Regions from separate parts of the Lysinibacillus sp. FW12 genome, predicted to be linked through region 2. Evidence: riboswitches for the same ligand, from Rfam matches in the RefSeq annotation. Region 2 holds a riboswitch; each other region holds the start of a gene.
The links. Region 2 has a riboswitch for cobalamin ahead of SJW71_RS21555 (ABC transporter substrate-binding protein). Riboswitches for the same ligand answer to the same signal wherever they lie in the genome.
Positions count from the first base shown of each region.

Region 1: linked by a shared signal. The riboswitch ahead of SJW71_RS09810 (energy-coupling factor ABC transporter permease) and the one ahead of SJW71_RS21555 (ABC transporter substrate-binding protein) in region 2 are both predicted to bind cobalamin.
Region 3: linked by a shared signal. The riboswitch ahead of SJW71_RS02595 (hypothetical protein) and the one ahead of SJW71_RS21555 (ABC transporter substrate-binding protein) in region 2 are both predicted to bind cobalamin.
Region 4: linked by a shared signal. The riboswitch ahead of cobT (nicotinate-nucleotide--dimethylbenzimidazole phosphoribosyltransferase) and the one ahead of SJW71_RS21555 (ABC transporter substrate-binding protein) in region 2 are both predicted to bind cobalamin.

Region 1 is NZ_CP139094.1:1,924,356-1,927,493, forward strand. It holds gene cbiQ (cobalt ECF transporter T component CbiQ) at 1-226, opposite strand, end outside; gene SJW71_RS09805 (energy-coupling factor ABC transporter substrate-binding protein) at 232-504, opposite strand; gene SJW71_RS09810 (energy-coupling factor ABC transporter permease) at 506-1,252, opposite strand; cobalamin riboswitch at 1,397-1,580, opposite strand; cobalamin riboswitch at 1,825-2,007, shown strand; gene SJW71_RS09815 ((2Fe-2S) ferredoxin domain-containing protein) at 2,154-2,525, shown strand; gene cobJ (precorrin-3B C(17)-methyltransferase) at 2,530-3,138, shown strand, end outside.
Region 2 is NZ_CP139094.1:4,204,004-4,207,141, forward strand. It holds gene SJW71_RS21550 (FecCD family ABC transporter permease) at 1-918, opposite strand, end outside; gene SJW71_RS21555 (ABC transporter substrate-binding protein) at 915-1,883, opposite strand; cobalamin riboswitch at 2,026-2,209, opposite strand; gene SJW71_RS21560 (acyl-CoA dehydrogenase family protein) at 2,267-3,138, opposite strand, start outside.
Region 3 is NZ_CP139094.1:484,209-487,346, forward strand. It holds gene ytvI (sporulation integral membrane protein YtvI) at 1-4, opposite strand, end outside; gene SJW71_RS02590 (hypothetical protein) at 94-648, shown strand; cobalamin riboswitch at 742-939, shown strand; gene SJW71_RS02595 (hypothetical protein) at 1,104-1,661, shown strand; gene SJW71_RS02600 (ABC transporter substrate-binding protein) at 1,645-2,595, shown strand; gene SJW71_RS02605 (tyrosine-protein phosphatase) at 2,731-3,138, shown strand, end outside.
Region 4 is NZ_CP139094.1:3,492,979-3,496,116, reverse strand. It holds gene SJW71_RS18160 (hypothetical protein) at 29-424, opposite strand; gene SJW71_RS18155 (DMT family transporter) at 683-1,537, shown strand; cobalamin riboswitch at 1,579-1,754, shown strand; gene cobT (nicotinate-nucleotide--dimethylbenzimidazole phosphoribosyltransferase) at 1,844-2,899, shown strand; gene SJW71_RS18145 (trimeric intracellular cation channel family protein) at 2,953-3,138, opposite strand, start outside.

The sequences.
Region 1 (3,138 bases), 2.3 Mb from region 2:
TCAGCAAGAAAAAAGCTGGTAGTAATAGTAATTTAATATAGTATTTAAGCGGGATTTTCGCACCTATAATGATAAAAGCACTCATTACAAAAAATGTAATGAGTGAAAGACCTTCATCTTTCATGATAAGCGTTACTAGAAGTAGTCCAAGTGAAAAGATCATTTTTTCAAGTGGATGAACGAACGCTAGCTTATTGAGGTAGGCATATTTATCAATGAGCAACATGTTGGTTAACCTTCTTTATGTTTGCCGCGCATATAGCCAATGAAGTAGCCAATAAAACCAGCACCAATAGCGGCTTGTAGGACGAATAATAAGCTTTCGATTTCACCACTTGGCGGCTCCCATAAGCTGTCGAACCACGGTTCATATTCTGCATCGATTTCTCCAATAGCAGCTTCTGCTTCTCCATCAGCACCACCAAATTCTGCTCCTTTTTGGATGAACAGTGGGATGATGGCTAACAGCACTACAATCACTAATAGCAATACATTACGTTTCATTTTAATGTGCCTCCTTTGTAGAGAAAACACGTAAAGTTTTTAATTCGCTGACATTGTATTTTTTCAAGAAATTCATCACAATGACTGTTAAAATTCCTTCACTAACGGCTAACGGAATTTGTGTTAAGGCAAAAATTCCTGCGAACTTTGTAAAGGATGCCATAAAACCTCCAACCTCTGAAGGGAAGGCTAGTGCTAGTTGGACAGAAGTCACAATATATGTACCTAAGTCACCAAGCATAGCGGCAAAGAAAACGGCAAGTGAAAATGACAACCCTATTTGTTGAGCCCCTTTAAAAACAAAGTAAGCAATAAACGGACCGACAATAGCCATAGAAAAGGCATTGGCTCCTAAAGTAGTGATACCACCATGCGCTAATAGTAATGATTGGAATAATAACACAATCGTCCCAATGACACTCATTGCTAAAGGTCCAAATAAAACTGTTCCAAGTCCAACGCCAGTTGGGTGGGAGCAGCTCCCGGTAACAGAGGGGATCTTTAAGGCCGATAGCACAAAAGCAAAGGCTCCTGAAAGCCCTAAGAGCATTTTTGTTTCAGGGTTTTCTTCCATTGTTTTTCGAATGGAACGCAATCCTAGAATAATAAAGGGAGTCGTGATGACCCACCAAAAAATGGCCCATTCAATGGGTAAAAAGCCTTCCATGATATGCATAGCAAAGGCCCGGTTTGGCACGATTAACAAGGCCAATAAAAAATAACTAAGTTTCCACCATGAAAATGTCAAAAGCTTTCCTCCTAACGATTAGTTTTTTAAGAATGTAGCGTGCGTAAAATAAAAAAGCACTTCTCCGCTGCTGGAAAAGTGCATAGCTAAAAAAAGCAAATCATTCTCATCTGCTAAGCCGCACACCTATCCTCGTAGGTTGAAACGATCACCTTTTTTTCGGCAGGTCTCCTGGCTCTAGTTCAACACTTTATAGGTCTTCCCATCATTGGACAGTGACATTATCTATAAAGCTCCCTATTACAGTGGCGGGACCGCGCCGGATTCAAACCGGCTTCCCTTTTAAGTAAAATGGCAAGCATTTTACACCGAAAAAACATAAAGTTGTGAGATTTCACGACAAAGTGTAACATAAATTTCCATAATTGTGCTAGATTTTTTTATATAAAAATTTTTAATTGCATATCCATATAGAAAATTTAGATAGAAGTAAGGAGAACTTAGTTTTTTAAAGAATAAGATTCGAGCAAAATTGATAAATTTGTCATAAATTTTTAAAGAAATATTGAAATTTTAAAATAATAAGATATGATAGAGACAGTTTTCTAAACAATTGAAGAAGATAATAAATTTCATATAAAACGTCAATAAGTGCTCGAATAGCTCGAGATAATAGGGAAATTGGTGAAAATCCAATACAGCCCCCGCTACTGTAATAGCTGATGAATTCGCAGGTACCACTGGTGAAAACTTGGGAAGGTGCGATAGTAAAATGAAGCTTAAGTCAGGAAACCTGCTTATTTGATTGTGCATGCAAACTTTTCGGAGGGAGAAGTTGAAGCGAGAGCGAGTACCTGTATTTTATTCTATTCGTTTTTATTTGGCTTCTACAAAACCTTTACTCTTCGTTAAGAGTGAGGGTTTTTTCTTTTTCCAGAAAGCAAATGAGGGGAGACAGAAGATGACAACATGGAATTTAGAGGGGATGAAAACACATCTCTTTATTTGCAATGGCAGTAGCTGCATGAGAAAGGATGCTGAGGAAATTACCTTAGCCATTCGAGATGAAATACAGCGACAAGCACTCGATCAGGAAATACATACGACAAGAACGCGCTGTAATGGACGATGCAAGGATGCTTGTGTAGTCATCGCCTATCCACAAGGAAATTGGTATCGAGTGCCATCAACAGAGCATGCAAGAATACTCGTACAAGATTTACATCATGAATCATTATACAACGAACATGTCTTTACACTTCGGGAAGGTACATTACAGCGTACAGCACAAACGACAGCCATTAAAGGGATCGAAAAGGTGAAAGAGGGGTAACAGCATGGCGCAAAAAGGGAAAATTTTCGTAGTGGGCTTTGGACCTGGAGATTTTAAGCATATTACGACACGAGCAGTAGAGGCTTTACAACAAAGTGATATGATCATAGGCTATAAAACCTATGTAGAGCTTATTCAAGATTTAGTCAGTGCAAAGTCTATTGTCAGTACCGGAATGACAGAAGAGGTATCACGTGCTCAAGAGGCTGTTCGTCAAGCAGAATCAGGCAGCATCGTCTCCGTAATTTCGAGTGGGGATGCTGGCGTCTATGGTATGGCGGGATTAGTGTACGAAGTGTTAATCGAATTAGGCTGGACAGAAGCTACAGGCATTGAAGTAGAAATAGTTCCTGGTATTTCAGCAATCAATTCATGTGCTAGTTTACTAGGGGCTCCGATTATGCATGATGCTTGTACCATTAGTCTGAGTGATCACCTAACACCATGGAATTTAATTGCAAAGCGTGTCGAGGCTGCTGCAATGGCTGATTTTGTTATTGCTTTATACAATCCTAAAAGTGGTAGGAGAACAAGACAAATTGTAGAAGCACAACGAATTCTCTTAGAATATCGCTCGCCAGACACACCAGTAGGACTTGTAAAAAGTGCCTAT
Region 2 (3,138 bases):
AATTGGTAGCTCTCTGGGCAAGATAATTGTTCGTGCTACTAAATCGCAAATAATCAGTAATGTGGCGCCATTTAAAAATGATAATGGCAATAAATGGCGATGATCAGAACCCCAAATCATTCTTGTCATATGCGGCACAACTAAGCCTACAAAACCAATTGTCCCAGAAACCGCTACAGCCGCTCCCGTTAACATGGACCCACCTGCTAAAATCAAATGCTTACTCCGCTTTACATTAACCCCAAGATGTTTCGCTCTCTCTTCACCATATAATAAAACATTTAGCTCTCTTCTTTGTGTCCATAGCATAAGTGAGCCAATCAAAACAAACGGGATAATCATTTGGACATATGGCCATCCACGCATTGATACAGATCCAAGTAACCAACCAACGACTTGGCGTAGCTCTTCACCAGATAAAGCAATCATTAAAGAAATGAGTGAACCTAAAAATGAACTAAAAATAACACCTGTTAATATCAATGTCTCCATTTTTAATGAACGGTCTACCATTCTAGCAAAACTCATCACAACTACCATCGTGATAATAGCGCCAATCATACTAAAAATGGGTAATGCATATAAACCTACAATAGGAATAGATAGGCTAAAAAAGATCGTCATTACAGCACCAACCGAAGCACCAGATGAAACACCTAGTGTATATGGATCTGCTAATGGATTTTTTAGCAAACCTTGAAAGGCAGCTCCTGCAATAGCTAGAGAAGCCCCTACTAGTCCCGCTAACAATACACGTGGCAAGCGGATTTTCCAAAAGATATTGGCGGCTGTTTCATCAACCGCCTGATTCCACAATACTTCAAATGGAATATGCACTGAGCCTATTGCTACGCCACACCAGATGCTAATAAGAAGAAGCGTGCCTGTTACTAAATAGGCTACTGCTATTTTTTTCACTTAAATACCTCTGGATAGATCGCTTTTGCTAATTCTTCAAGACCTTCTCCTAAACGAGGACCTTGACGACTTGTTGTGTTTTCATCTACTTGTACAATTGCTTTATTTTTCACAGCATTAATTGTATCGAAGCCAGCACGCTGTGGTATTTTAGTTAAAATATCTGGTACATAGTGATATGTCACCACGATGACATCTGGATTTTTAGCGATAATTTGTTCTGCATCAATTTTATACCAATCATCAGCATCTGCCGCTACATTTTCTGCATGGATCATTTCAAGCATCGCGTTCATAAACGTACCATTCCCAGCTGTATAGATATCTGGCTCATCAGATGCTTCTACTAGCACTTTCTTTGGTTCAACATCTTTTACTTTGGCCAGCACTTCTTCTACCTTTGCCTTCATGTTGGCAATAACTTCTTCAGCCTCTAGCAATTTCCCTGTAGCTCGACCAAGCTGCTCAATCGTCGTGTATGTCTCATTAAAATCTTGTGCATTATTGACGACAAATACTTTTACACCCGCTGACTCAAGCTGTTCAATCGCTGCTTCTGAAAGAGACATGCTAGATTCATGTGAAAAAACGATATCTGGGTTGAGGGCAATAATTTTTTCAATATTGTATTCCATACCACCAACCTTTTCCTTTTCAGCTACCTCTGGTGGATAATCATCGTTGTCTGTAACCCCTACTATTTCATCTTTTAAACCAAGGCTAAATAATATTTCAGTATTACTTGGAATAAGTGAAACAATTTTCTCTGGAGGAGCTTCTAGTGTTATAACCTTGCCAATGGCATCTGTTATGGTCATTGGGAAAGTTGCTTCGTCCACCTGTGATGTCTCTTGCTGTGTTTGCGGTTCATTAGACGACTTGTCGTTTTTCTCCTCTTGGCCACAGGCAGCTAGCAACCCTAGTGTTAAAAATGCTGATAATCCTATCTTCCAAAATTTCTTCATGTGAATCCTCCTTCGTTGATCTGTGCTTTATTTGGGCAGAAATTCTCCTACACAAATAAGACCCCTCATCTACGAATGATGAAGGGTTAACATTGCACCAAAGAACTGATACAAAATCCACCACCCTATCCTCGTAGGCTGTTATGTCTATACTATAAAGGCAGGTCTCCTGGCTTATGCTTATTACGTCTTTTCAAGCCTTCCCGAATATCATCAGTGGCATCTTTTGAAAAAACTCACATTTACAGTGGCGGGACCGCATCGGAATTACACCGTTTTCCCTTTTCACTTTACTTAAGTAAAGAACCTTTATACTATTCAGTTGATTTTATTATACATGAAAACGAAAAAAAGTCGCCCCCATTCAAGACGACTTCTAGCTTCTATACAATATCAGAAAAATATTGTACGGTTTTCATCTGATCTCCAATTTGTCGCAATGACCATGCCTGTTCTAAATAAACGTCCGCAAGCTTTTCATACTTTCCACCAAATTTTTGCGCCCATTCAACTGCTACGACACTTTCATATAACAGCGCCATTTTCTTTGCAACATCTTTTGCTTCAAATGTTTTCGTGGCATCATCTAAAGCACTAAAAATTTGTAAGATCCCAGCTAGTTTCACCAATTGCTCTCTCACAATTTGCACCAAAGCGCTATCTTTTAATTTTTCTAACCGTTCTTCCATCTCACTGACAAATAGCTCATGTACCTGATACTTATCCACTAACCGAATAAGCTCTAACGCCAGAATATTAGCCGTGCCCTCCCATACCGTCAACACTTGAGCATCTCTCAGTAAGCGCGGTGTCACAAAGTCCTCAATATAACCATTGCCACCATGTAATTCAATTGCTTCACTAGCATAATGAACCGCTTGCTCTGCCGTTTCCTTTTTCATAATGGCAATATATAAACGATTCATAATAACATCTTGTTGTGTTCCATGCCCATTCGTTACTTTATCGTATAATTGAATAAGATCAAAAACGGTCGCTACTTCTACATGTAGCTTAGCTGCAAATTTCCCTAATGTATCTTGAATCATTGGGTATTGTGTTAAAGGCTTGCCAAATGCATATCGATTTGTCACATAATGCTTCGCCTCTAAGAAACCTCGACGCATAATCCCAATCGATGCTACGGCATTGCAAATTCTTGAGAGATTCAGTGCCTCCAGCATATAATAAATCCCCTTACTTTGTTCACCTACAACATAAGCAAGTGCACCATCAAATTCAACCTCACCAGATG
Region 3 (3,138 bases), 880 kb from region 2:
TCATAAACTCACCTTCTTTGCGAAAAAATTAAGTTAAGTGTACCATAAATCAAATTTTATTACGTTCTGAATCAATAAAGGTAGGGATAAATTATGGAAAAAGAGATTTTGCAACTTTTTAGTAATCTAACAGAGCGTGACCACGATATTCAATATGAATCTTACGAGGAACTAATGAAAATTATGCAGGAGCCCGTAGATTGGACATATGCAGTATGGGAACAGCTTGTACAAGCACTTACATACAAAGATGGACATGCTCGTGCACGTGCTGCACAAATTTTATGTGCCTTAGCCGCAAAAAGTGATCCAGAAGAAAGGGTATTGGAGGATTTTTTGAAAATTTGGGCTGTGACGTATGATGAGCGATTTGCCACGGCGAGGAACGCGTTACAAGCTATTTGGAAAATTGGATTAGCAGGTCAAGTACAAAGAGACTTAGTTGTCTCGTATCTAGCTAAGAGATTTCAAACATGTTTGGATGAAAAGCATCCCTCTCTTATTCGCTATGATATTATTATTTCTTTTAAAAAGCTTTATGATCAAACGAATGACTCTAAATTAATAGCTATTGCACACCGCTTAATTGATGAAGAGCACGAAGTTAAACACAAAAAGAAATATAAGGCAGCCATCCGTTCAAAGTAGCGAGATGGTGTTTTTTTGTACAGATGTAAAGTTTCTATTTGGAGTACAACTGTTTTTTCCTATTAATATATGGTAAACTGCTTTACAAATGAAATATTCTTGCAGAATAAAGGTGCTAACTAGCATAATCGGGAATTCGGTGAAAAACCGAAGCTGTTTCCGCAACTGTAAGTACAGCCATTATAAAGATATACCACTGTCTCCAAGGAGATGGGAAGGTTCTTTATAGCTCATTAAAATTCATTAATGAATTGTACAAGCCAGGAGACCGACCTTTATTTGAACGTATAACAACTCTTCGGAAGCTAGGAGGATATACGGCAAATTACATAGGTAATGTCATAGTAATTGGCAATCATTATGTTATTTTCGTCGTTCCTTTGCTTAAAGGAGCGGCGTTTTTTTATGCTATCGTTCATGTAAGAATTTATCAAAATGGGAAGGGGGTACATCAAGTGAAAAAGGATGCACGTTATTCTTGTTATCCGTTTATGCGTGAGAAGGCTTCAACGGTTGATTATGAGATTCGAACAGATAGTCTCACAACACATCTAGGGGTTGCATTAGCTGCAGTAAAAAAGGAGGATGTACAAGTTGTCGCAGATGATTTGCTGATTATGTTACCTATGGCTTACCATGTCAATGGTTCAGTCCGAGGAAAGCTAGCAGTAACAGAAGAAGATCTTTCTTGGTTAAGCGAACGCTATGACTTTTATGTTCGTCATGTGAAGGAAGAAATACAAAGTTTTGTTTTACCTCAGGGCACAGAGGCTGCTGCTGCTTTACATCTTTGCCGCAGTGAAGCCAAAAAATCATATCGTACATTACATAAGGTTTCAGAGGAACGAGAGGTACCAGCTATCCTTTTCGACTACTTAGGCTTGTTAGCAAATGTATGCTTTGTCATGGCAGTCTATATGAATCACCAAGCAGGTATAGCTGAAATACCGTTTATTAGTAAATCCTATCCAATGAAAAAGAAAAGGGAGAGTAAGAATGAAGAAAGTATTTAATTTCCAATGGCTATCAGTGCTAGTACTAATATTAGTTTTAGCAGGTTGTGGTACCTCAGAAGATACAAAAAATAAAGAGGCTTCACAGGATACGCAACAAACTGAACAAACAACCTACAAAGTAACAGATGATCGTGGTGTAGAAGTAGAATTTAAAGAAGTACCAAAAACTATTGTTTCCTTACAACCAAGTAATACGGAGATTTTATTTGCACTAGGTGTTGGTGAGAAAATCGTAGGAGCAACAGAGTATGACACATATCCAGAAGCAGCACAAAAAATCGAACGAGTATCTGATTCTCAGAATTTCGATAGTGAACGCATTATAGCCTTAAAGCCAGATGTGGTCATTGCTTACACAATTGGCTCTAAGGATGCATTGAAACCATTAGAAGATGCGGGACTGAAAGTTTTTGTTATTGAATCTGCCACATCATTTGATGATGTTTATGGGGATATTGAACAACTAGCTGCTGTAATGGGTGTTGAAGATAAAGGAAATGAATTAAACGAACAGATTAAAGCGAAAATTACTGAAGTACAAACAAAGGTGAAAGAAGTAAAAGCACCGAAAAATGTTTATTTAGAGATTAGTCCTAAGCCAGATATTTATACGGCAGGCGCTGGAACTTTCCAGCAAGAAATATTAAATGCAGCCAATGTTAAGAATGTCTTTGCTGATTTAGACAATTGGGCGCAAGTGTCTGAGGAAGAGGTTATTGCGAAAAATCCAGAGGTTATATTAACAACAGTAAACTATACAGAAGATCCTATAGGGGAAATTTTGACACGTGATGGTTGGAATACTGTGAAAGCTATTCAAGATAAAGCTGTACAGTCTCTTGATACTGATATCTCTAATCGTCCTGGTCCACGTATTGGAGAAGCAGTAGAATTAGTAGCTAAAGCTGTGTATCCAGAGTTATTTAAATAACAATTCAAGGCTAGCCGATCTAACGGCTAGCCATTTTTATATGGTTAGTTATTACCTAGCGTGAAAATTGGAATTAATTTAATTTGTTCTATAGAATAAAGGTAAGAATGCTTAATAATTTAGGGAGGGTAGTGAATGGAACAGTTAGATACACAGGTTATTCCGTTTGAGGCAGTCTATAATTTCCGAGATATGGGGGGATATAAGACAAGGGATGGACGTATTGTAAAGAAGGGTTTATTCTACCGCTCTGCAGCACTTGGTAAAATGACATCAGCAGATAAAGAGCGATTTGAAATGTTAGGTATTAAAACTATTTTTGATTACCGTGACAACAAGGAAGCACAGCATAATCCTAACCCCGTGTTCTCACATGCTCGATATATTCAAATACCAGCAAAGGGTAATCATGCTTTTGAAATGCCCACAAATGCTGGTGGTAAAGATTTTTATAAAGTAGTAAGCCCCGAAATGTTCCGAAATTTTTATGCGCAAATGCCTTTTAATAATCCCTCATTTAAGGAGCTAATGAAAACCATTCAA
Region 4 (3,138 bases), 710 kb from region 2:
AGAGTGCCTACTCTTTCTTTTTTTAGGTCTATTCTTTTAATGAATTCATAATGTAACCAAAGTTTTCTGCAAAATTGTTATAAAGATTCACATTTTTTTGTCCTTTAATCTTTGCAGCATAACTGGCAAAGTTCAAACCAGCCCCGTAAACTTGTAGTGCACCATTCGCAAGATCCCCCTTTTGGAGAAGCTCAATACCATCCTTTAAAAAATTGTCACTTTCATCAAAGTGACACTCCGTAATGTATTTATGTCCGCTATGAAATAATTTTAAATTTTTTATAATTGTATGTGCTGTTTCTTCGCTAATAGATGCGTCGATGTCCATTAATAACTGATTAATTGGTTTTACGAGCTGGGCATACGGGCTATCATGAGTTTCACATGTTTCAGCAATGGCGTTTCTTAATTCTTTTGCATTCATCGTATCTTCTCCTTTTTCATCATTTAGATTATTGAATAATTTACCTCATTTTTTCAAAGACAAACTCTCCTGAATTTTCAGAAATATGTTATGATAACATGTAATGAAGGAGGGATTTTGTATGTTTCGATCAATAGCACCCCCAACAATGTCTTTACAGTAGAATCTACTGTTTAGGCATCCGATAACTGATTGCTCATTCTTATTAGATTCTACTGTATAGGCTCAAACTATATGCGTAGAAAGTAGGAATTTTTAATGAGCGGGAAATTAGCATTTGTATTATCTATGGTTATTTTTGGTGCTGTCGGTGTTTTTGCAAGGTATATTCCTTTAGCTTCTAGTGAGATTGCCTTTTGGATGAGTGGCATTGGTGCTTGTTTTTTACTAGTAATTTTTATTTATAAAAAGGAAAGCTTTGCAAGAAGCGCTATTGTCCTGAATAAATGGCCGTTATTAATTTCAAGTGTTGCTTTATGTGGAAATTGGATATTTTTATTTCAGGCGTATAAGGAAACGACCATTGCTAATGCTGCCCTAAGTTATTATTTTGCACCCGTATTGGTCATCTGTTTATCGCCTATTATTTTAAAAGAAAAGCTAGTTGCAAGAAAAATAGTATATGTTGTTGTAGCACTTATCGGTCTTTTTTTGATAGTGCAAAGTCAGAACGCAGAAAATAGTGGACACTTAATTGGTATTGTCTATGGTCTGATTGCGGCATGCTTTTACACCCTACTAACATTTACAAATAAAAATATTCGCGGGTTAAAGGAACCACATAATACGATTATCCAACTCTGTTTAGCTGCATTTTTCCTCAGCCTCTATATTGTAGGAACGACGGGTTTTCAGGTGATGCAAATAAATTTTGCTTCTATTCTATTACTCATCGTATTGGGCATTGTCCATGCAGGTATAGGATTTTATTTATTCTTTTTAGGCATGTCACAGCTAAAAGGTCAAAGTATAGCTATTCTTAGCTATATTGATCCACTGACATCATTAGTGATCTCCACGATGATTATTGGAGAAAAAATGACGCTGCTACAACTAATAGGAGCCATTCTCCTATTAGGCTCCACATTACAAAGTGAAATTGAAAAAGTGTAAAAGGGTTTGACAGGAAGAATAAGCTGTCGTAGATTTAAAGTAATTTAATAAAAGCATTAGGTGCCCAAAGGGGAGAATAGGGAATAAAGTGAAAATCTTTAGCGGACCCGCCACTGTATAAGGGAGTTCTATAGTAAATACCACTAGCGCGTTGCTGGGAAGGTGCTATGGAATGCTGAACTTGAGCCAGGAGACCTGCCTATTTGCTTTAAAAGGTATGGATGATGGAAAAGTCTGTAGTTTATTTGTTGTGACGATAAACTACAGGCTTTTTCTTTTTGTCTTAAAAGGAAAGGAGAAATTATCATGCAATTACTACAAAACACGTTACAAAACATCCAAGGTGCTGACATGAAAACGAGGGAGCAAGCAAGAAAGCGTATAGATGCTCTCTGTAAGCCCCCTGGTAGTTTAGGAAAACTAGAGTCCATTGCTGTGCAGCTTTCTGGGATAACTGGACAATTATATCCGCTCGTTGATAAAAAGGTCATTATTATCTGTGCTGCTGATCACGGTGTTTGTGAAGAAGGTGTAACCACGAATCCACAAGATGTTACGGTCTTTCAAACATTAAATTTCCCTCAAGGTGGTACAGGTGTTTGCGCGATTGCAAACATTACCAATGCCAAGGTGGTCACAGTAGATGTAGGGGTGAAAGAAGAGATTCCACACGGTGCAGGTGTCATCATCAATAAAATTAAGTACGGTACAGACAATATGGCAAAAGGACCTGCCATGTCTAAAGAGGAAGCCATTCAAGCAATTGAAGTAGGAATTCATGTGGCGACAGAGGAAATAGCAAAAGGGGCTAATGTACTTGGCACAGGTGAAATGGGCATTGGTAATACAACACCTAGTGCTGCTATTTTAGCTGTATTGACTGGATGTGATCCAATTGAAGTAACAGGGTTTGGGGCAGGTGTAGGCAATGGTGGCATTGCTCATAAAGCAGCGGTTATTAAAAAAGCTATTGAGGTCAATCAACCAGACCCTCAAGACGGTTTAGATGTATTAGCTAAAGTCGGGGGCTTAGAGATAGGGGCCATGACTGGTATCATACTAGGGGCAGCTGTCCATCGTAAGCCGGTTGTGATTGATGGTTTTATTTCAACTATTGCCGCACTTATCGCATATAAGCTTGAACCGAAAGTAAAAGATTATATTATCCCTTCCCATGCTTCAGAGGAACCGGGTGCTAAAATTGCCGCAGCGTTACTCGGCATTGAACCAATGCTACATATGAACATGCGCTTAGGAGAAGGCTCTGGTGCCGCCTTAGCTTTTCCCATTTTAGATGCAGCCTGCTCCATGATGAACAATATGGTGACGTTAGAGGAAGCGATGCAACTATTAGCTAAATAAAAAAGGAATAAGCCTGTATAGTTGCAATACTATTTGGGCTTATTCCCCATTCATTATGCTCGATTTAGCTTACGTAAAGGCAAACGCCATTTCATCATATAGGAAAGAATGCGTAACACTGTGATGATGGCGAATAAAATATAAAGGAAGATGTCTCCTGTAAACACTTCAAATCCAATAATTAGCCCTGCAAGTGCAGCCCAAACACCATACACCTCATCTCGTAGAACTAATGGTTT